3 regions of the Methylorubrum sp. Q1 genome follow, and region 3 is predicted to be linked to each of the others. Evidence: riboswitches for the same ligand, from Rfam matches in the RefSeq annotation. Region 3 holds a riboswitch; each other region holds the start of a gene.

Region 1 (6,528 bases), on a different contig from region 3:
GGGTCGTCAGGTTGCGGCCGGTGGGCATCACGTCCTGGCGCCCGCGCGAGGGCGAGCCGGCCGGGCCCGGCGCGACGAAGCGGCCGTCGAGCGCCGCGGCGAGCGCGGCGCGCTCCGCCTCGGCGCTGGCGCGAACCGGCTCGGTGGCCTCGGCGGGCGCGCGGCCGAACACGTGCAGGCCATCGCGAAACGGGGTCTCGCCGAGGTCGCACAGATGCGCGTCGAGCGCGGTCAGCGCGTCGGCCATCGGCGTGTCGCCATCGACGCCCGCGCCTTCGAGCAGGCCGGCGGAGGCCGCCTCGTCAAGGATCGCCGTGGCGATCAGTCCGGCCCGGCGCGGATCGAGCACGCTGGCGGCAGAGTATTCCTCGACCAGTTCGCGCAGCGCCGCGGCCTCGGGGGTGAGCCCGGCCGCCTCGACGGTGGGAGTGAGGTGGCCCAGCGCAATCCCGCCGAGCCGGCGCTTGAGCGGCGCGGCCTCGCCGGGATCGTCGACGATGAAGGGATAGACCACCGGCAGCGCCCCGACGGCCAGGGCTGGCCAACAATCCGGCGACAGCGCCACCGCCTTGCCGGGCAGCCACTCGGTGGTGCCGTGGGTGCCGAGATGGATCAGCGCGTCGAATGCTCTCCGAACGCCGAGGTAGAAGGCGAGGTAGGCGTGGGTCGGCGGCTCGTCGGGGTCATGGTAGCCGGCCTTGCGATCGGTGCTCCGGCCGCGGTCGGGCTGTAGGAACAGGGTGAGGCCGGCCTCAAACTCACGCGACGGGTCGCCGAAGCCCTGTCCCTGGGCGCGGGGCGAGGGGGTCCGAGTTGCGGCCGCGCGCACCATCCGGAACCGGAACGCCCCGTCGCGGCAGGCCGGATCGTCCTTCGGCGCGCCCCAGCGCTCCACCAGTTCCGCCCGGCGCTCTTCCGGCAATCCCCCGAACCACGCCGCGTACTCGGCCAGCGATACCGAAAAGCCCGGTTCGCCCTCCGTCAGTGCCGCCATCAGCGTGCCCGCCTCCGGCAGGTCGCCCGCGGCGAACCCCACCGCCGCGAGGTCGGCGGCGATGGCGCGGGCGCTTTCCGGCGTGTCGAGGCCGACCGCGTAGCCGGCGCGGCCGCCGCGGGCGGGATAATCGGAGAGCACCATCGCCAGCCGGCGCTGCTCGCGCGGCGTTCGACGCAGGCGGATCCAGGCGGCGGCGCGCTCGGCGAGCGCGGCGATGCCGGCGGGATCGGGCACCGCGCGGCGCTCCGAAAAGCCCTCGACCGCCGCGGCCTCCTCCTTGAACGAGATCGGGAAGCCCGAGAGCCGCCCGTCGAATTCCGGCAAAGCCACCTGCATGGCGAGGTCGGACGCGTTCATGCCCCGGCCCGAGGCGGCCCAGGCGTCGCGGGGCGCGCCGATCGTGTAGGCCTGGATCACCGGGCAATCGGCGGCATCGAGCACGAAACCGGCATCGTCGCGGGCGGAGAAGGCGGTGGCGGCGAGCACGATGTCCGGGCCGCGCAGGGCCAGCGCCGCGCGCAAGGTCGCCACGGCCTCCGGATCCTTCAGGCTCGACACCGCGAGCGTGACGCTGCCGATGCCGCGCTCGGTCAGCGCGGCGGCAAGCTGCACGGCCGGCGCCGTCTCGCCGGAGAGCACCGCCGAGCGGTAGACCAGCAGCAGCGCCAGCGGGCCCGGCCCGGCGGCCCGCATCGCCCTCTCAAGCGCGACGGGCCCGCAGCCGGGGCACCACGCGAAGCCCCGCGGCAGCGCCTTCGGCGGCGCGGGTTCGAAAGCGGCGCCGGCCTCCGCCGCGAGGCTGCGCAGCAGGTTCTTCAGGTTCTCCGGGCCGCCCGCGCGAAAATAGGCATCGAGGCGGATGCAGGTCTCGGGCGGCAGGGTCGAGAACGCGTCGAGGCGCGGATCCGGCCGGTCGTCACCGGGCAAAACCGCAAGTTTGACCCCCTGCGCCCGTGCCGTCGCGGCGGCCCGCTCGATGCCGTAGCGCCAATAGTCGAGCCCGCCGAGGCAGCGGATCACGCAGATCCTGGCGCGGGCGATCACCGCATCGACGTAGAGATCGACCGACATCGGGTGGCGCAGTTGCGCCATCTTGGCGAGCCGCAGCGAGGGCAGCCCGGGCTCGTCCGCGTGGGCCCGGGCGACGGCCGCGAGGTCCGTATCGGTAAATGACAGAAAGACGATGTCGCCCGGGCTCTGGCCGAGATCGACCGCCGCCTCGCCCTCGTCGAGGGAGACCGTATCGAGGCGGATCAGGTGCATGGCGCGGGCGCCCTCACGGCTCCGATTGGACGCGCGCCGGATGGGCCCGCTTGCGCCGGATGCGCCAGACCAGCCGGAGGAGCAAGGCGGCAAAAAGGACGATCGGCAGCCAGGGCAGGCTCGCGACGGTGAAGCGGAGGGCCGAGGCCGCGCTCTCGCCGAGGATCGGGCCGCTGCGGGCCCAGACCTCCTGCACCGGGGCGAAGGCGCCGGCCCGCGCCCGGCTGGTGCGGAAATCGACCGTGACGATCTCGGTGTCCACGCGCTCGTCGAGGCCGCGGCGCGTCCCTTCCGCCTCCTCGATCTGGCTCTGGACCTGCGCCAGTTCCCCCGCGATCTTGATCAGATCCTCGGCCCGGTTGTCCGGCTTCTCGGCGAGCGCGGTCAGGCGGGTGCGGTAATCGTTGAGCTGGGCCAGCCGCCGGCCGGTATCGGCGATGGAGGCCGTCAGATCCTCGGCGCGGGTCGCCTGCTCGATCAGCACGACATCGCCCGCCGCCTCGCCCGGCAGGGGCGCGGTGACGGAGGCGACGTAAGGAGCGACCGCGGCATGCGGCAGCCGCACCTGAACCTGCGCCTGCGGCTGGCGCGTGCCGCCGCCGTCGCGGATCGAGGAACTCAACAGCGTGCAGGTCGCGGCCGCGTCGAGGCAGCGGTCGCGGGCGGCGGCGAAGTGCGGCGCCACCCGGTCCGGCCCGAGGCCGACGGTGAGATCGTGGCGGTAGGCGAGCTTGGCCGTGCTCCCCTCGCGCGCGGCGGGGACGAAGGGCGCGGGCGCAGGAGCCTGGGCCATCCGCATCGCCCCGTCCGCCTCATGCCGGCTGTCGGAACAGCCGGCGAGAAGGGCGAGGACGGGGACCGCGAGCCAAAGCCCGCGCGGCAGCCGGCCTGCGGCTTCGCCCCGGCTCATCCGCGCAGGGCGGCGGCGACCGCGTCCTGATCGAAGCCCTTCAGGCCGATGACGACGAGGCGTCCGTCGCGGGGCTCCGCGCCCTTCCACGGGCGGTCGTAATGGGAGGCGACGCGCCGGCCGACACCCTGCACCACGAGGCGCATCGGCTTGCCCTTCACTTCGGCGAAGCCCTTGATGCGCAACACGCCCTCGGTCTCGGCCGCCTTCTCCACGCGGGCGGAAAGATCTTCCGGGCTGCCGGCGATGCCGACGGGGATCGCGACCGATTCGAAATCGTCGTGGTCGTGATCCTCGCCCTCGCCGTGATGCGAGGGGCGCGCGTCGAGGTCGTCTTCCGCCCCCGCACCGATGCCGAGCAGCACAAGCGGGTCGAGGCGGCCGTGCTCGGTCTCGACGATCTCGACGGCGCGCGGCAGGTGCGCCTGGATGTCGGCGCGGACCTTATCGCGGCCCGCCGCGTCGAGGAGATCCGCCTTGTTGAGCACCACGAGGTCGGCGCAGAGGATCTGGTCCTCGAACACCTCCTCCAGCGGATTGTCGTGATCGACCGATTGATCCGCCGCGCGCTGGTTGGCGAGGGCGTCGGGGTCCTCGGCGAACATCCCCGCGGCGACCGCCGGGCCGTCCACCACGGCGACCACGCCGTCCACGGTGACCCGCGAGCGGATCGCCGGCCACTGGAAGGCCTGGACCAGAGGCTTGGGCAGGGCGAGGCCGGAGGTCTCGATCAGGATGTGCTCCGGCGGCTCGGGCCGGTCGAGCAGCTTGGTCAGCGCCGGCACGAAATCGTCGGCCACGGTGCAGCAGATGCAGCCGTTGGGCAGCTCCACCACTGAATCCTCGTTGCAGCCCTCGATGCCGCAGGCGGCGAGGAACGAGCCGTCGAAGCCGAGATCGCCGAACTCGTTGACGATGATGGCGAGCCGGCGCCCGCGGGCGTTCTCGACGGTGTGGCGCACGAGCGTCGTCTTGCCGGCGCCGAGGAAGCCGGTGACGATGGTGCAGGGAATTTTTTCGACGAGGCTCATGATGGGGTCTCCCCTCGGGCCGCCTTGAGCGGCGGGATGCGGGCGACGACGCCCTTGCGAAACGCCTCCGGCCGTTCGCGCCAGGGCACGACGCCGTCGGGGGTCTCGAGGTAGCGACGCAGACCCGCCAGGATAGTGCGGGCGGAAGCTTCGGGGTCTTCGAGCGCGTCGAAGTCGCCGTAGACGTAGGTCCAGCGGTCGGGCGAGACGACCGCGACGGTGCAGGGCCGCTTGCAGACCGAGAGGCACTCGGCGCCCTCGATCGTCAGGCCCGGCACGGGCTCGCGCCCGACTTCCGCCAGCAGCGCGGCGAGGAGCTTGGCCCCGGCGCGCGGCTCGGAGACATCGCCCGCCGCGCGGCAGGTGGTGCAGACCGACAGGATGGCGGTATCGGGATCAGGCATTCGCACGGGCACCCGCCTCGCGGCCGAACAGGCCCCAGGCCCAGCCATAGGCGAGCCCGATCACCGCCCAGAACACGAAGCCGATGGCCAGCGAGCGCGCGGCGAACTGCGCGGCCGTGGCCGGCGGCACCTGCGAGGAGACGGTGTCGATCGATTGCGGCGCGCCTGCGAGATGCGGCGCGACGATGAGAACGAGGCCGCCCAGAATCGTCAGCGGCACCCGCCGCACGGCGATCAGGTAGAGGCCGAGCCCGGTCGCCACCACCGTCATGAGCCACCACGACTGGCGCAGCACGAGCGGCGCCGCGCCCATGCCGGGCAGTTCCGGCGGCAGGCCGATGGCGGGGGCCAGCGCCACCGCGAGGAAGCCGGCGATGCCGACGACGAGTCCGCCCTGGGGGGTCGGCTCGCGGCGGAGAGCCAGCATCACCGCCGCGAGCAGCAGCGCGTAGCCGACGCCGCCGACCAGCGTGGCGAGCCCGGTGAAGGCCATGCGCTGCAGGCCCGGCGCGGGCTGCCATTCGTCGGCCGTGCCGTGGTCGTGCCCGCCCTCGCCGTGGCTGTGCTGGGATGGCGCATGCGCCGGCACGATCAGGGCGGCGAAGGGGGAATCGGGGGACGGCGCGAGGGCGGCATGCGCGCCCTCGCCTTCATAGGTCTCCGCCTGAAGGATCAGCGGGGAGGTCAGCGTGAGCTGCAGGCCCGTCGCGACGACGGACGCGAGGAAGCCGGCGACAAGCGCCGCCGACAGCAACCGGATGATCATGGAGCTGCTTGAAGCCGCAGGATGCGCGGATCAGTGGCAGGGGAAGTTCTGCGCGTGGCGGAAATCGTGCGCCGCATTGTGCAGCACCGAGGCCGGGGCGAAGCCCGCCACGAAGACGAGACCGAGGCCGAGGAAGGCGGCGACGAGAAGCGCACGGGCGCCCTCGGCGGAACGGGTGGCGGCCTGGGTCTGAAGGGTCGCAGTCGTCATCGGGTCACGGGCTCCGGCCGCCCCACCGGCGGCGTTCGAGAACAAAACTTCGCCGGACGGCAGGTCTCCTGGCTCGCGGCTGGTATCGTGCCTGCCGCCTTCCCGGATCACCCGGTGGCTCGTGGCAGGAACTCGCCGCTTACAGTTGCGGGGGCAGCCGCGGAATCGGGGTTTTTGAACAACCCTCTCACCGCATTCCCTTTTCACCCCGTTTCCGGGGCACCGTCACCCGCCGCTTGTAACGCGGAGTCGGGGCGCATGCAAAGCGCCATTGCGTGAACGGACGCGCCCGGTGCAAACCGGCCGGCATGACGGAGGCTGCACCCGACCGGATGACCCTGGTGCTCGGCGGCGCGCGCTCGGGCAAGAGCGCCTATGCCGAGCGGCTGATCGAGGCCTGTCCCGCGCCCTGGCTCTACATCGCCACGGCGCAGGCCTGGGACGAGGAGATGCGCGTCCGCATCCACGAGCACCGGGCGCGGCGCTCCGGCTCCTGGCACACCCTCGACGTGCCGACGGCCCTGCCGGAGGCGGTGGCCGCCGCAGCCGGGCCGGTGCTGGTCGATTGCCTGACGCTCTGGCTCACCAACCTGCTGCTGGCCGAGGCCGATCTCGATGCGGCGACCGAGGCCCTGGCACGGGCCTGCGCCGCGGCGCCGGGCCCGCTGGTGCTCGTGGCCAACGAAGTCGGCCTCGGCATTGTGCCGGACAACGCGCTCGCCCGCCGCTTCCGCGATGCGGCCGGGCGGCTGCACCAGCGGCTCGCACGCGACGCCGACCGGGTCGTGCTCACCGTCGCCGGCCTGCCGCTGACGGTCAAACCCTTACGTGAGAATCCTTGATGACCGAAGACGATACCCGCCACCGCGAAAAGATGGCCAAGCGCAAGGCGGTGCAGGACGCCGAGGTCGCCTCGAAGAAGATCGAGAAGGGCCTGCTCATCGTCC
Region 2 (6,528 bases), on a different contig from region 3:
TATAGGCCGCACGAGACCGGCCTCTCCGCCCGCGAGATGTCCCGGTATTCTCCTCGCGCCAGGCGAGGCGATCCGACAGCCAGGACCGAGACGAAGCGTGCGGACCTCTCCCTCATCGAAGGCCGATCCGTGCGGTTGATCGTCGAGAATCTGGCCTGCCGCCGCTCGGGACGCCGCATCTTCTCCGGCCTTTCGTTCGCGCTCGGACCCGGCGAAGGCCTGATGGTCACCGGGCGCAACGGCGCGGGCAAGTCGAGCCTGCTCACGATGCTGTCCGGCCGCCTCAAGCCCGATGCCGGCACCATTCGTGCCGAGGGCATCGGCGAGGCGAACCTGCCGGAATGCCTCCATGTCGTCGGGCACCGGGACGGATTGAAATCGGCGCTGACGGCCGCCGAGAATCTCGAATTCGCCCGCGACCTTCTCGGCAATCCCGCCGCCTCACCGAAGGTCGCCCTGGAGGCGATGGGCCTGCCGCACGTCGCGCGGTTGCCGGTCGGCTATCTCTCGGCGGGGCAGCGGCGCCGGGTGGCGCTGGCGCGCCTCCTCGTCTGCCGCCGCCCCCTCTGGCTGCTCGACGAACCGACCGCTGCCCTGGACCTCGCCTCGCAGGCGGTTCTCGCCGGACTGATGGAACGTCACCGGGCCGAAGGGGGGCTCGTGGTCGCTGCAACACACCAAGCCCTCGGCCTGGAGGATGCCCGCGAGCTGCGCATCGGCCCGGCAGCACCCGAGGCAGCCTCTGAAGCAGCGTCCGAGGCGGAGGATTGGCTGTGATCCGTGCCTTCTCCGCCCTCCTCGCCCGCGATCTGAAATTGGCCGCGCGGGTCGGTGGCTCGGGCGCGCTCTCGCTCGTCTTCTTCCTGATGATCGTGGTGCTGGTGCCCTTCGCGCTGGGGCCCGACATGAACCTGCTGTCGCGGATCGGCCCCGCGATCCTCTGGCTCTCGGCGGTGCTGGCCACCTTGATCGGTCTCGACCGACTGTTTCAGTCGGACGAAGAGGACGGCTCCCTCGACCTGATGACCGGCGCTGCCGTGCCTCTGGAGATGGTGGTGCTGGCCAAGGTCCTGGCCTCCTGGCTCACCACCGGACTGCCCCTGGCGCTCGCTTCGCCGCTGTTCGGCCTGCTGGTGGCCCTCTCCCCGAAAGCCATGGGTGCCACGGCCTTGACGCTGGCCCTGGGCACGCCGGCGCTGGCCTTCATCGGCGCGGTCGGCGCGGCGCTGACCGCCACCATCCGTCGGGGCGGCCTGATCCTGGCCATCATCGTGCTGCCCCTGATGGTCCCGACCCTGATCTTCGGGGTCTCGGCCGCGGAGGCTGCACTGGGCGGCACGGTGCCGTTCACGACCCCGCTGACGGTGCTGGCCGCCCTGAGCCTGATCGCGGCGGTGGTCGGCACCCTGGCCGCCGCCGCGGCTTTGCGCTGGTCGGAATGAATCGGGCGTAAACGCTCAGGAGGCCGCGCCTCGGCGTGCGGGAACTACTTGTCGCAGCCGATGCAGATTCCGGTGTCGATCTTGTCGTCCTTCTTCTCCATGGCGGTCTCGCGATCGGGATTACCCTCGTCGCGCTGCACGCCGCCCGCCCCGGCGGGCGGCATGGTCTGGCCGACGGCAGAGGTGTTCGGCGCGTAGATGGTTGAAGTCGGACCACCTCCGGTTCCGGTCTGCGCCGGCCCTTGGGCGGCGGCGGAGGTGGCGAGAGCCGCGACCAGAACCGCAGCGAACGAGAGACGAGTGATCATCGACAAACTCCCTTGGAGCTCGAACGCACTAGATCCTCGAGGGTTCACGCGGGTCCACCGCTAGAGATCGGCCTCACATCGGTGCGCGCGTACCGCGCTGGCAGGATCAGGCTAGCTAGATAGACCTTCGCCGGACTCAGAGTGCCTCACAAAACTCCCGGTCCCTGACCGTACTCGCTCCGGCGATGACAGCGCGGCGGGAGTCTTGTGAGAAACACTCAGTCCGGCCAGCAGATCGTCGCTTCGCGCAGGCCCATCAGATGGGCCTCGCCGAGTCCGAACGAAGGGGAGGCGTCGAACACTTCACCCGCAACGCTCACCTCGCAGGCCTCGTCCAGAGCGCCACCGGCGCACAGCGCGAGGGCACGTGTGCGGCCCCTCGTCTCCGCGGCCGCAACCCGGATCAGAAGCTTGCCGGCCAAGCGGACATTGCCGGCCGCATCCTCCGGCAACAGGCCGATGCAGGTGATCTCGTCGTCGGTCGCTTGGACGAGGTGGCAATGATCGAGCGTGAAGCGCTCACCGACATGGTGACGGGCCGCCACCGCGAAGGCCGCTGCGTCCGCATGCGCCTCGAATGCGTAAGCCCCGGAGGGAAGCAGGAGGACGCTCGAGACGAGAACGAATCCGATCCGCATGGAGGACCCCACCGAACGATTCTGACCGCACCGATCCTCGCAATTTGTGGGCCGGAATGGCTCCGGGGCCGGCGCGTTCCGGACCTCGGCGGCGTCAGCGGGTCTGTCCAGTCTGGGGAGCGTGGGTATTCTGGTTGTCGGTCGGGCCGGTCCGCGTGAAGGCGAAGACGACGAGCCCTGCAAGGATCATCAGCACGACGGGGAAAGCGAGCATCCAACGGGGCATCTCTGGCATCCATGAGGAAGCATTCGGAGGACCGAAACCCTTGGGCGGCAGAATGGCTCCGCCGGACCGGGGGAGATCGGAACCGAACATATGCGAGGAATGCATGCCCGATCCGACGCGCCAGCGATTGCTTTGTGCACTGCAAACTGAGAAATCAGGGCCATGCCGGATCGCGATGGCGTCGCGGTCCTGCAGCCCTTCTTGGGCGTTTCCTCCCTAGACTTCGGGCCGTCCTTCGGGGCGGCCTTTTTTCTTTTCGGCTGCCGTTCCGTTTCGCTCGCGGCATGGTCCGCGATTGTGGATCGCCCCTCACACCGGTCTCCCGAAACGCGCCGGGCGCATTGACCGAAGCGTAGCCTTGGCCTTAGCTTGACCGTTGACGGTTCCCGTGAGGGATCAAAAGGGAACGCGGTAGAGGGCTTTCGAGCTCGATCCCGCGGCTGCCCCCGCAACTGTGAGCGGAGAGTCCTTCATCACCACGTCACTGGGCGCGCCTCGCCTGGGAAGACGATGGAGGGCGACGACCCGCGAGCCAGGAGACCTGCCGTCAGCCGTGGTCACACGCGAGCCATGCCGGGCGGGGTGTCCCAGCAGGTGTCGAGACGCTGAAGGCCCATGGCCGGCAGTGGACCGGCCTCGGTCGCGGTGACGTGCCACCGTCGTTGCCGAGGCATCGTTTCCATCATGTCCCCCCTTCACCGCCGCTCCTGCGGCCGGCCCTTCCTGTCCGTCTTCGCCGCCCTCCCCCTCACTCTGTCCGGTCCGGTTCGGGCCCAAGCACCGCTGACGCATCTCGATGAGATCGCGGTGCAAGGCGGCGCCGGGATCGGCCTGCTCGCCAATCCACCGGCCGACGCCGTCGGCGCGGACGCCGCCGCAGCCCTGCGGACGCCGAGTCTGACGCAGTCCTCGCCGGTCGGCCTCAACCTGCGCACGCCGTCGCGTTCGGCGAGCCGGCTCGGTCTCACGCCGCTGGAAACGCCCGCAAGTCTCGACATCATCTCGGGCGAGACCATACGTCTGCGCGGTCAGACCAGCGTGCTGGAGGCCGTGTCGCAGAACGGCACTGGCATCACGGCCTTCGGCTCGCCGGGCAATGGACTCGGGTTCTTCACCGCTCGCGGCTTTGCCGGGCAGAATTCGATCCAGACGCTGTTCGACGGCACCCGGCTCTACGTCGGCGCCAACACCGTCACCTTCCCCTTCGATACGTGGAACGTGGAGCGCATCGAGGTGCTGCGCGGGCCAGCCTCCGTTCTCTATGGGGACGGAGCCATCGGCGGCATCGTCAACGTCGTCTCGAAGAAGCCGCTGTTCACGCCGCTCAACGTCGCCCGCTTCGGGCTCGGCGAGGACGGCATCGCCCGCGCGGCGGTCGATTCGACCGGGCCGATCGGCGAAGCCCTGGCTTATCGCCTCAATGTCAGCGGTAACCGTGCCGACGGCTGGATCACGCCGGAGGGCGACTTCCGCAACCTCGCGGTCTCGGGTGCACTGACGCTCCAAGCGAATCCGGATCTCGCCTTCACGCTCAGCCACGATCTCGGCTACCAGGAGCCCACCCGCTACTGGGGCACGCCGCTGGTGAACGGGCGTGTCCCCGACGCCATCCGCTTCAACAACTACAACGTCCGCGATTCCAAGATCGCCTGGACCGACAACTGGACGCAGTTCCGGACGGAGTGGACCCCCTCGGCGGATGTGACGGTGCGCAACACTGCCTACCGTCTTCAAAGCCGCCGGCATTGGCGCGACGTCGAGCAGTACCGCTTCAACCCGGCAACTGGCCTCGTCGACCGCTCCGACTATCTCGAAATCTATCATAGCCAGGAACAGGTCGGGAATCGGTTCGACGCGACGTTCCGCGGTGCCCTTTTCGGGTTCGCCAACACGTTCTCGGCCGGCTTCGACGTGAATCACGTCAGCTTCCGCCACGCCAACAACTTCACTTTCTCCGAAACGCCGACGAGCGTGCCCCTGAACGGCTACGATCCCGGCTTCTTTCCGCCGGAAGGGCGGGCGAGCCCGGGCTACGCCACGCGCACGAACCAGGCTTCGGTCTTCGCCGAGGATCGGCTGTTCCTGACCGACCGGTTGTCGTTCCTCACCGGCGTGCGCTTCGACGCGCCGCGTCTCTACCGGGAAGATCTGCGCAGCGGCGCGACCTTCGAGCGCTCCTTCCGCGCCCTCGGATACCGCTTCGCGCTGCTCTACGAGCCGACGCCGGACACATCGCTCTACGCGCAATACGCCACCGCGACGGATCCGGTGAACAGCCTGATCACCCTCTCGCAATCGCTGGCCGGCTTCGAACTCTCGACCGGTCGCCAGGTCGAGGTCGGCGCCAAGGGCCTCGTCTTCGGCGGCGCCGTCGAGTGGACCCTGGCCGGCTACCGCATCGTCAAGGACAACCTGATCTCGGCGGTTCCGGGCCAGCCGACGGTCTCGACTCAGGTCGGCCAGCAATCCTCTCTCGGCGCGGAGGCCGCGCTCTCCTGGCTCCCCGCCCCCGGCTGGCGCATCGATGCCAACCTGGCCTTGCTGCACGCGCAGTACGACGACTTCACCCAGAATGTCGGCGGGGTTGCCGTCTCCTATGCCGGCAATCAGCCGATCAACGTGCCGGAGCAGGTGGCCAATCTCTGGGTCAACTGGGCCTTCGCCCGCGACTGGGAGGGGCGCGTCGGCCTCCAGCATGTCGGCGAAGTCTTTTCCGACTTCGGCAACACCGCGCGGCGACCGGCCTACACGCTGGTGAATCTCGGCCTCGACCACCAAGTCACCGCCGGCTCCCGCCTGTCGCTGCGGGTCTTCAACCTGTTCGACAAAGTCTACCCGGTCGATGGCAGCGCCGTGAACGGCATCGGTACCGCCTGGGTTCTCGGGCGCCCGCGCTCATTGGAGGTCGCCTACACGATCGCGTGGTGAACCACGCACAGGGCCGCCTGCGCGTGTCGCCACCACGCCGCAGGCCTCACGGGAAACCGCACGGCCGATAGAGGACTTGCCTTGCGGATAGCGGATCCTTCGCCCGCCCTCGGGATGTGCGAAGGCGCCCTTTCTCTCAGGAGCTCGTCGATGCACCGCATCACTCTCGCCGTCACCGTTCTGAGCTGCCTCGGCTCTGGCGCGGCCATCGCGCAGGCTGGCCCCCCGGGCCTCCCCGGAGGGCCGTTCCCACCGGGCACGATTATCCAGCGCCAGACCAACACGACCGGGAATACCGTCGACTATATCATCGCGCCCGGCGCCACGGGCGCCGACACCATCACCACCAACTCGGCGGCCGGCGGCAATGCCGGTCAGCCGGAGCGTGCCGTCCCGCAGGGCAGCGCGGGTGGCGGAAGCGGGGGTGGCAGCTCGCGCTAGAGCATCGTCCCGATAGGTGGTTGCCGGCTTTCGAAAAAAATGATGATGCGAAAACAAGAGCCTCAAGCATCGTCCTGGATCGAGTATCCAGGACGATGCTTTAGGAAATTGGCCCGGCGCCGACGATACCCGGACGCGCCGTGCCGACTCTCACGGCGGATAAGTCTCTGAGAAATAGCTTAATTTCCTCGCGTATTTGAGGCCCGGTGCAACGTCAGCGAACGTCGTAGCGTTGGGCCCGCGGTCGGTCGGCAACCCTGCCGACGCCACGACAGGGAGCGCGACGATGGGCCGAGCGGCAGCAATGGGTATCCTGACGGCGCTGACTCTTTTCAGCCCGTCGCTGGCGGCAACCCGGCTGAAAATGGACGACAAGGCGTCGCTATGGCCGCGCGCCGGAGCAAGCGAGAAGATCGACTTCACCAACCGCGTCGGGAAATCGATGAGCACGCTCTCGCCGGGACTCGACAGCGGCTATTTCATGCGTTGCCTGGAAGAGGTCGCCAACATCGGCGACACCAAGGATCTCACGCTGAGCGACATGG
Region 3 (6,528 bases):
GCCGTGAGGATGCCGATGGCGAGATGCATGCCGGTGTTCGAGTCGCCGAGCGCGGCGGCCGACACGGTCGGCGGGCCGTCCCAGAAGCCGGTGGTCGAGGCCGCACCGCCGGCGCACTGCGCCACGTTCTCGTAGACCTTCAGATCCTCGTAGTGGTGTCCGTCGGAGAAGCCCTTCACCGAGGCGAGGATCATGCCTGGGTTGAGCTCCTGGATGCGGGCCCAGGTGAAGCCCATGCGATCGAGCGCGCCGGGGCCGAAATTCTCGACCATCACGTCGGATTCGCGGATCAGCTTTTCCAGGACTTCCTTGCCCTGCGGGTTCTTGGTGTCCAGCGTCAGCGAACGCTTGTTGGAGTTGAGCATCGTGAAGTAGAGCGCATCCGCGTCCTCGACGTGGCGAAGCTGGTTGCGCGTCACGTCGCCCGAGCCCGGACGCTCGACCTTGATCACGTCCGCCCCGAACCACGCGAGGAGCTGGGTGCAGGCGGGACCCGCCTGGACGTGGGTGAAATCGATGATTTTGATCCCGTCGAGCGGCTGGGTCATCTCAGTCTTCTCCCTATTTCGACTTCGTTGTGGGTCGTCGTTGTTGGAAAATCGAAAAATATTACGGTCGGTAATATTGCTGAATGGCTCGGGCGCCCCGCCTCAGGCGCAGACGAGGGTGCCCAAAGCCTCTTCCAGCTCCGCCACGCGGCGGCGCAGGGAGCGCTCTTCCTGAAAGCGCTCGGTCTCGTCGCGGATGACCGCGGCGATGCCGGTGACTTCGCCCTCCGCGCCGTGCAGCAGCGCGACGGTGAAGGCGATGGACAGGGCCCGGCCACCCCTGTGCAGGGCCGGAACCTTGAGCAGGGACGTGCCGTAGCGGGTCTCGCCCGTGCGCATCGTCTTGGCGTAGCCATCCCAGTGGCGGCGGCGGTGACGCTCCGGGGTGATGAGGTCGAGGCTCTGCCCAAGCGCCTCGGCTTCCGAGTAGCCGAAGATCCGCTCGGCGGCCGGATTCCAGATGACGATCCGTCCGTCCGCGTCGGAGATCACCACCGCGTCACCGATCGCCGCGACGAGCCCGGACGTGTCGAAGGTCTGCGATTGGGCCATCCGTTGCCCCCCTTCCGCCGCCGGCTAGCCCTGAGGCCGCGCTGTGAGCGGAGAGATGCGATGTCTGTCGAGGATGCCGCGTTCGGTCATGGCAGGCGTTGCCTCCTTGGCTTCCCGGGTCTCGGGCCTTCCGGGTCGAGATCACTCTTTCCGGTGGCTCGTCATTGGCATCTGGTATACCAGATGCGAATGGCAGGTCAAGGCATGGTGCGGACTGGCCAGGGGCATTGCGCGAACCCGCTTGAGCGGCTTGGCGGCGTGAAAGCCCGGGGAGCCGGGCAAGGAACCGACACGGTCCGCGGCGGCGGGCCCCGGCGATTGAAGCCAGCCAGAAACCGGGGGGGATCGCGTTCGAGCGATCGTCCGGCCGGACTCGAACGAGATCGCGCAGCGGCGGGTTGATAGGAAGGCGAGGAGGTCACGATGTCGGACAAACACAGCATTCGGATCCGGCAGATCGAAGCCTATGCCTTCCGGATCGATTTCGGCGAGAGCTTCGTGCCGCTGCTGACGGACGAGCCGGAGCCGATCGGTGGCGGCACCGGGCCCTCGCCGGAGCAGGTGCTGATTGCGGCCGTGAGCAACTGTCTGTGCGCGAGCCTCGCCTTCGCGCTCGGCAAGTACCGGCAGGAGGGCGGGGGCGTGAGCGCCGAGGCGATCGGGCGCGTGGCCCGCAACGCGGAAGGCCGCCTGCGCCTTGTCGGGATCGAGGTCGATATCGCGCTCGGCGCGCCCGCCGAATCGATGGACCGGCTCGACCGGGTGCTCGCTCAGTTCGAGCAGTTCTGCACCGTGTCCGAGAGCGTCAAGGCTGGCGTTCCGGTGGCGGTCGCGGTGCGGGACGGCCAGGGCAACCGTCTGAAATAGACAGGCTTGAAACAGACAGGGAGGAACGAGCGATGAGCGAGACGCAGCGGGATGTGGCACGCGAGCCGGAGGATCTGGCCCGGCTCTTCCACGAACGGGCCAATGCCGGCGATGCCGAGGGGCTGGTTGCCCTGTACGAGCCGCAGGCCGTGGTGGCCGCGGGCGACATCGTGGCGACCGGCCACGACGAGATCCGCCGCTTCTACACGGATCTGCTCGCACGCAAGTCGGACTTCCCCGAGCCTGAGACCCTGCCGGCGATCCGCAACGGCGACCTCGCGCTCACCTTCGCGCGGCTGCCGAACGGCGGACTCTCGGTCGAGTCGGCCCGCCGGCAATCGGACGGGACGTGGCGCTGGGCCATCGACCAACTCAAGCTCAAGCCCGTCGCCAAGTCCTGACGGGCCCAAAGCAGGTTTCGAAAGGACAAGTCCTTTCGCGGGTCCAGGGCAGAGCCCTGAAAAGAGATCGGGGCGCCGCCCCGATGCCCCGCCAAAGGGATGATCCCTTTGGAAACCCGTTAATCCGCCGAGGCCGAGCGGCGCGGCGTGGCGTTGCGCCGGCTGGCGAAGATTCCGGGGGCGGTACCGGGCACCACGACGAGACGCCGGACTTGGCCGCTCAGATAGGCCTGAAGGAAGCGGGTGTAGTTCCGGAACACGACGCAGCCGTTCGAGGCACCGCTCGGGCCCAGCATGTAGGTGTGGGCGAGGATGCCGTCGCGCCCGTGGATGGCGGCCGAGCCGCCGACCGGGTTGAGGCGGATCGCCCGCACCCCGTGGAACAGCGCCTCGCGCTCCCGCAGGTCGTAGACTCCGGGCGGGGTGGCGCCGCGCATCCGGATATGGACGTGGTCCGGGTTGTCCTGGGCGACGCCGAGGCCGGAATGCGCCTCCAGCACCTCGCCGCTCGGCAGCGTGACGGTGGCGGCGCTGATGTCGTAGACGGCGACCCCCGGCTCGGAGACCGGGCCCGGCACGACGCGGCGCCGCGCGGCCGAATCGACCGCGCCGCTGTCGAGCCCGGCATAGGCCATCGCCCTGTCCGAGGACGGCGCGGCAGAGCCCGGCAGATCGAACATCTTCTCGAGGAAGTTGCGGTTGTCGGTGACCGCGGCGCTGAACACGCTGCGGGTTGGCTCGGCGGAGGCGCGCGCCGTGGATGCGGTGGCGATCCGAGGCGTCGCCGCCCGGGCGGTCTGCATGCGCGGCTCGTAGCGGAATTCGTTGGGCCGCCGCACCGGCAGCGGCACCGTAAGGGCGAGGCGGGCCGTCGGCACAGCCGGGCGCGGCGTGACGGTGGGCGCGGTGTCGTCGGCCTGATCCGCGGGGAGGGCGGCCAGGGTCGTGACCGGCTCCGATGGGGCAGGCTCCGCCACGGGCGGCGCCCGGAAGGCGGACACCTGCGGGGTCCGGGGGACGAAGCCGCGGGGCGCGGTGTCGAGAACGGGGGTGGGGTCGAGCATCCAGGCCAACGCGCCGGGCGCGGCCTGCACGGTCTCCGCTCCTTCGGCCTCGCCCGAGACCTGCGCGGTTTCCACGGGGGCGGGCGCGGCACGATTCTGCGGTTGCAGCATCCCGGCGACCGCGAGACCGCCGAGGGCGGTCAGCGCGAGCGCCGCGACAGGCGGGCGGCGCCGACGGCGGATGACGGGCCGGGCGGAGCGACTCTGGACGAGCTCGGCGATGTCCATTGCGGGCGGTACTCGACAACGCGGATCCCATACGGCCTCCCGCCGTCATCCCCGGCCTATCTGTGCCAGAATGACAAAACGAGATGGCTTCGCCGATTAGGGAAGGATCAACCTTAAGCCTTCGTCATTCAACGGGATCTTGGTTAATCTTGCCTAAAGCTCGGTCACGTCCTTTGAAAAACGTTCGATGCTGTTTCTCGACGGCTGCGCCGCGCCACGAGGCGCGGCCTTTCCCCCCGGACGGGCGCGGTGTGCAGTCATGGAGAACGTCGCCGAGCCTTGTGCTCTGCGAGCCACAGGCTGTGTAATGTTGTTACATTTCATTCGTTGGCATGTTGACCCTGCGCCGCATCGCAGCGAAGTTGCTGCGGCCAAGGTTCCCCGGATGCATGTCCGAGGGCTAAGAGGGAATTCGGTAAGCCCGTCCGGGCGAGGCCGAAGCTGCCCCCGCAACTGTAAGCGGCGAGCCTCCGTCGTCGAAGGTCACTGGTGCCCTGCACCGGGAAGGCCGAGACGGGGGCGCTGACCCGTGAGCCAGGAGACCTGCCTTGGCGCGACGATGTCCCCCGGGCGGGGTGCTCCGGCGGCGTGCCTGATCGGCGAGAGCGTTCCCCTGCGCTCCCGGCGGGGCACCCGCTCGGGCCCTGCGTCCGAACAGCCAGAGCGCGCCTTGTGACAGTTCGGACGAGCCTGAACGCCATCGACGTCTCGATCCGGCGCCCGCCTTGGATGCTCGCCGCGCTGCTCTGCGCCGGCCTGCACGGCCCGGAGGCGCGGGCGCAGGAATCGGTCACCCTCGAGGAACTGGCGGTCGAGGGCGACGGCCGCGGCGTCGGCAACGGCGCATCGGACGGCCGGACCAGCGCCGCCGGCACGATCGGCCTGATCGGGCCGACGCCGGGCTACCGCGCCGACCGCGCGGTGAGCAGCACCAAGACCGACACGCCCCAGCGCGACGTGCCCCAGATCGTCACCGTGGCGCCGCGCGAGGTCATCACGGATCTCGCCGCCACCCGCGTCGATCGCGTCTTCAACTACACGCCGGGCGTGGCGCAGCAGAACAATTTCGGCGGCCTGTCGGTGTTCAGCTATGCCATCCGCGGCGTGCCCACGTCCGAGATCTACAAGAACGGCTTTCCGCTCAACCGCGGCACGCCGCCCCCGCCCGACGCCCAGAACGTCGAGCGCGTCGAGGTGCTCAAAGGCCCCGGCGGCGGGCTGTTCGGGCGCAGCGATCCGGGCGGGCTCGTCAACATCATCACCAAGCAGCCGACCGCCGAGCGCTTCGTCGAGATGGGCGGGCTGTGGGACTCGTTCGGGCAGTTCCGCGGTACGGTCGATGCCGGTGGCGCGCTCAACGAGGAGGGCACGCTCGCCTACCGCTTCAATCTCGCCGCCGGCCGCCAGGGCAGTTTTCGCGATTTCGTCGACAGCGACCGGCTGCTCGTGGCGCCCGTTCTGAGCTGGCAGATCACGCCGGACACGCGCATCACCGTCGAGACGGAGTTCCTGCGCAACCGCATCGTCTTTGACCGCGGCGTCATCGCCATCAACGGGCGGCTCGGGCTCTTGCCGATCTCGCGCTTCCTCGGCGAGCCGGGCCAGAGCACCTATCAGACCAACAACACGATGCAGGTCCGCGTCGATCACCGCTTCAACGCCGATTGGCAGATGCGGCTGGCCACCCACTTCAACACCGGCACGCTGGAGGGCGAATCCGCCGAGATCCGCGCCATCGCCGCCGACAACCGCACCGTCTCGCGCGATCGCAACGTGCGCGATTACCGCTGGGACACGGCGATCGGCCAAGCGGAGGTGGTCGGGCGCTTCGACACCGCCGGCATCGGTCACACGATGCTGCTGGGCTTCGAGCGCGAGAGCACCGATAGCCGTGTGCTCTATCTGCGCTCGAACTTCCGCACGAGCCCCTACGCGATCGACATCGACGATCCGCGCTACGGCCAGCCGCTGCCGCCGATCACCATCCCGCGCAACAACCTCGAGCGGATCACCAACACCGCCCTCTACGCGCAGGACCAGATCAGCCTCACCGCCGAATGGAAGGCGCTGCTCGGCGTGCGCTTCGACTTCTTCGAACAGTCGTTCCGCGAGCGTATCCCGCGGTCCCAGGTCGATCAGACCTACTTTGCCGCGACGCCCCGCGCCGGCCTCGTCTACCAACCGCTGCCCGAATTCTCCCTCTACGCCAATGTCGGTACGAGTTTCCGCCCCAATATCGGTCCCGATGCCGCCGCCGTCGCCGCCTCCGGGCCGTTCGCGCCGGAGACCGGCATCGGCTACGAGGTCGGTGCCAAGCTCGACCTCTACGGCGGCGCGCTGGCGCTGACCAGCACCGCCTTCCGGATCGAACGGCAGAACGTGCTGACGCCGGAGGCCAACGGCAGCGGCTTCTCCGTGGCGGTCGGCGGGGCGCGCAGCCAGGGCTTCGAGCTGACCGCCGCCGGCCAGATCACGCCGGAGATCAAGTTGCTGGCGGGCTACGTCTACGCGGAGGCCGTGGTCACCGAAGATCCGACCTTGCCGGCCGGCACGCCGCTGATCAACGTGCCGCGCCATTCCGGCAGCCTGCTCGCCGTCCACGAGGTGCAGGCCGGCCCGTGGAAGGGGCTCGGGCTCGGCGGCGGCGTGCGCGGCGTCGGCGAGCGGGCGGCGGATGCGGTCAACAGCTTCTCCCTGCCAGCTTACATCGCGGTCGATGCGCTCGCCTATTACCGCTACGAGAACTTCCGCTTCGGGCTGAACATCGAGAACGTGTTCGACACCGAGTATTACGAGAGCTCCCTCAACCGCTTCCGGGTCTATCCCGGTGCGCCCCGCCGCTTCACCGGAACGATGACGGTGCGGTTC

Evidence for each region. A riboswitch is a leader RNA that binds a small molecule or an ion and turns the genes downstream of it on or off. The one in region 3 is predicted to bind cobalamin.
Region 1: it holds a riboswitch for cobalamin, as region 3 does, so the genes downstream of both, E4V01_RS02390 (CbtB-domain containing protein) here and E4V01_RS17735 (TonB-dependent siderophore receptor) in region 3, are expected to answer to the same signal.
Region 2: it holds a riboswitch for cobalamin, as region 3 does, so the genes downstream of both, E4V01_RS15720 (TonB-dependent siderophore receptor) here and E4V01_RS17735 (TonB-dependent siderophore receptor) in region 3, are expected to answer to the same signal.

The regions. Positions count from the first base shown of each region.
Region 1 is NZ_SRHQ01000002.1:95,765-102,292, forward strand. Features, by position in the region: gene cobN (cobaltochelatase subunit CobN) at 1-2,260, opposite strand, end outside; gene E4V01_RS02370 (DUF4349 domain-containing protein) at 2,274-3,170, opposite strand; gene cobW (cobalamin biosynthesis protein CobW) at 3,167-4,201, opposite strand; gene E4V01_RS02380 (DUF1636 domain-containing protein) at 4,198-4,605, opposite strand; gene E4V01_RS02385 (CbtA family protein) at 4,598-5,371, opposite strand; gene E4V01_RS02390 (CbtB-domain containing protein) at 5,402-5,581, opposite strand; cobalamin riboswitch at 5,622-5,823, opposite strand; gene cobU (bifunctional adenosylcobinamide kinase/adenosylcobinamide-phosphate guanylyltransferase) at 5,890-6,423, shown strand; gene cobO (cob(I)yrinic acid a,c-diamide adenosyltransferase) at 6,423-6,528, shown strand, end outside.
Region 2 is NZ_SRHQ01000015.1:107,479-114,006, reverse strand. Features, by position in the region: gene ccmA (heme ABC exporter ATP-binding protein CcmA) at 130-777, shown strand; gene ccmB (heme exporter protein CcmB) at 774-1,442, shown strand; gene E4V01_RS15730 (hypothetical protein) at 1,487-1,750, opposite strand; gene E4V01_RS15725 (hypothetical protein) at 1,969-2,388, opposite strand; gene E4V01_RS26580 (hypothetical protein) at 2,483-2,614, opposite strand; cobalamin riboswitch at 2,978-3,178, shown strand; gene E4V01_RS15720 (TonB-dependent siderophore receptor) at 3,299-5,542, shown strand; gene E4V01_RS15715 (hypothetical protein) at 5,693-5,983, shown strand; gene E4V01_RS15710 (hypothetical protein) at 6,288-6,528, shown strand, end outside.
Region 3 is NZ_SRHQ01000019.1:23,042-29,569, reverse strand. Features, by position in the region: gene frc (formyl-CoA transferase) at 1-548, opposite strand, end outside; gene E4V01_RS17755 (PAS domain S-box protein) at 651-1,100, opposite strand; gene E4V01_RS17750 (OsmC family protein) at 1,524-1,967, shown strand; gene E4V01_RS17745 (nuclear transport factor 2 family protein) at 2,000-2,368, shown strand; gene E4V01_RS17740 (DUF2778 domain-containing protein) at 2,488-3,660, opposite strand; cobalamin riboswitch at 4,018-4,226, shown strand; gene E4V01_RS17735 (TonB-dependent siderophore receptor) at 4,390-6,528, shown strand, end outside.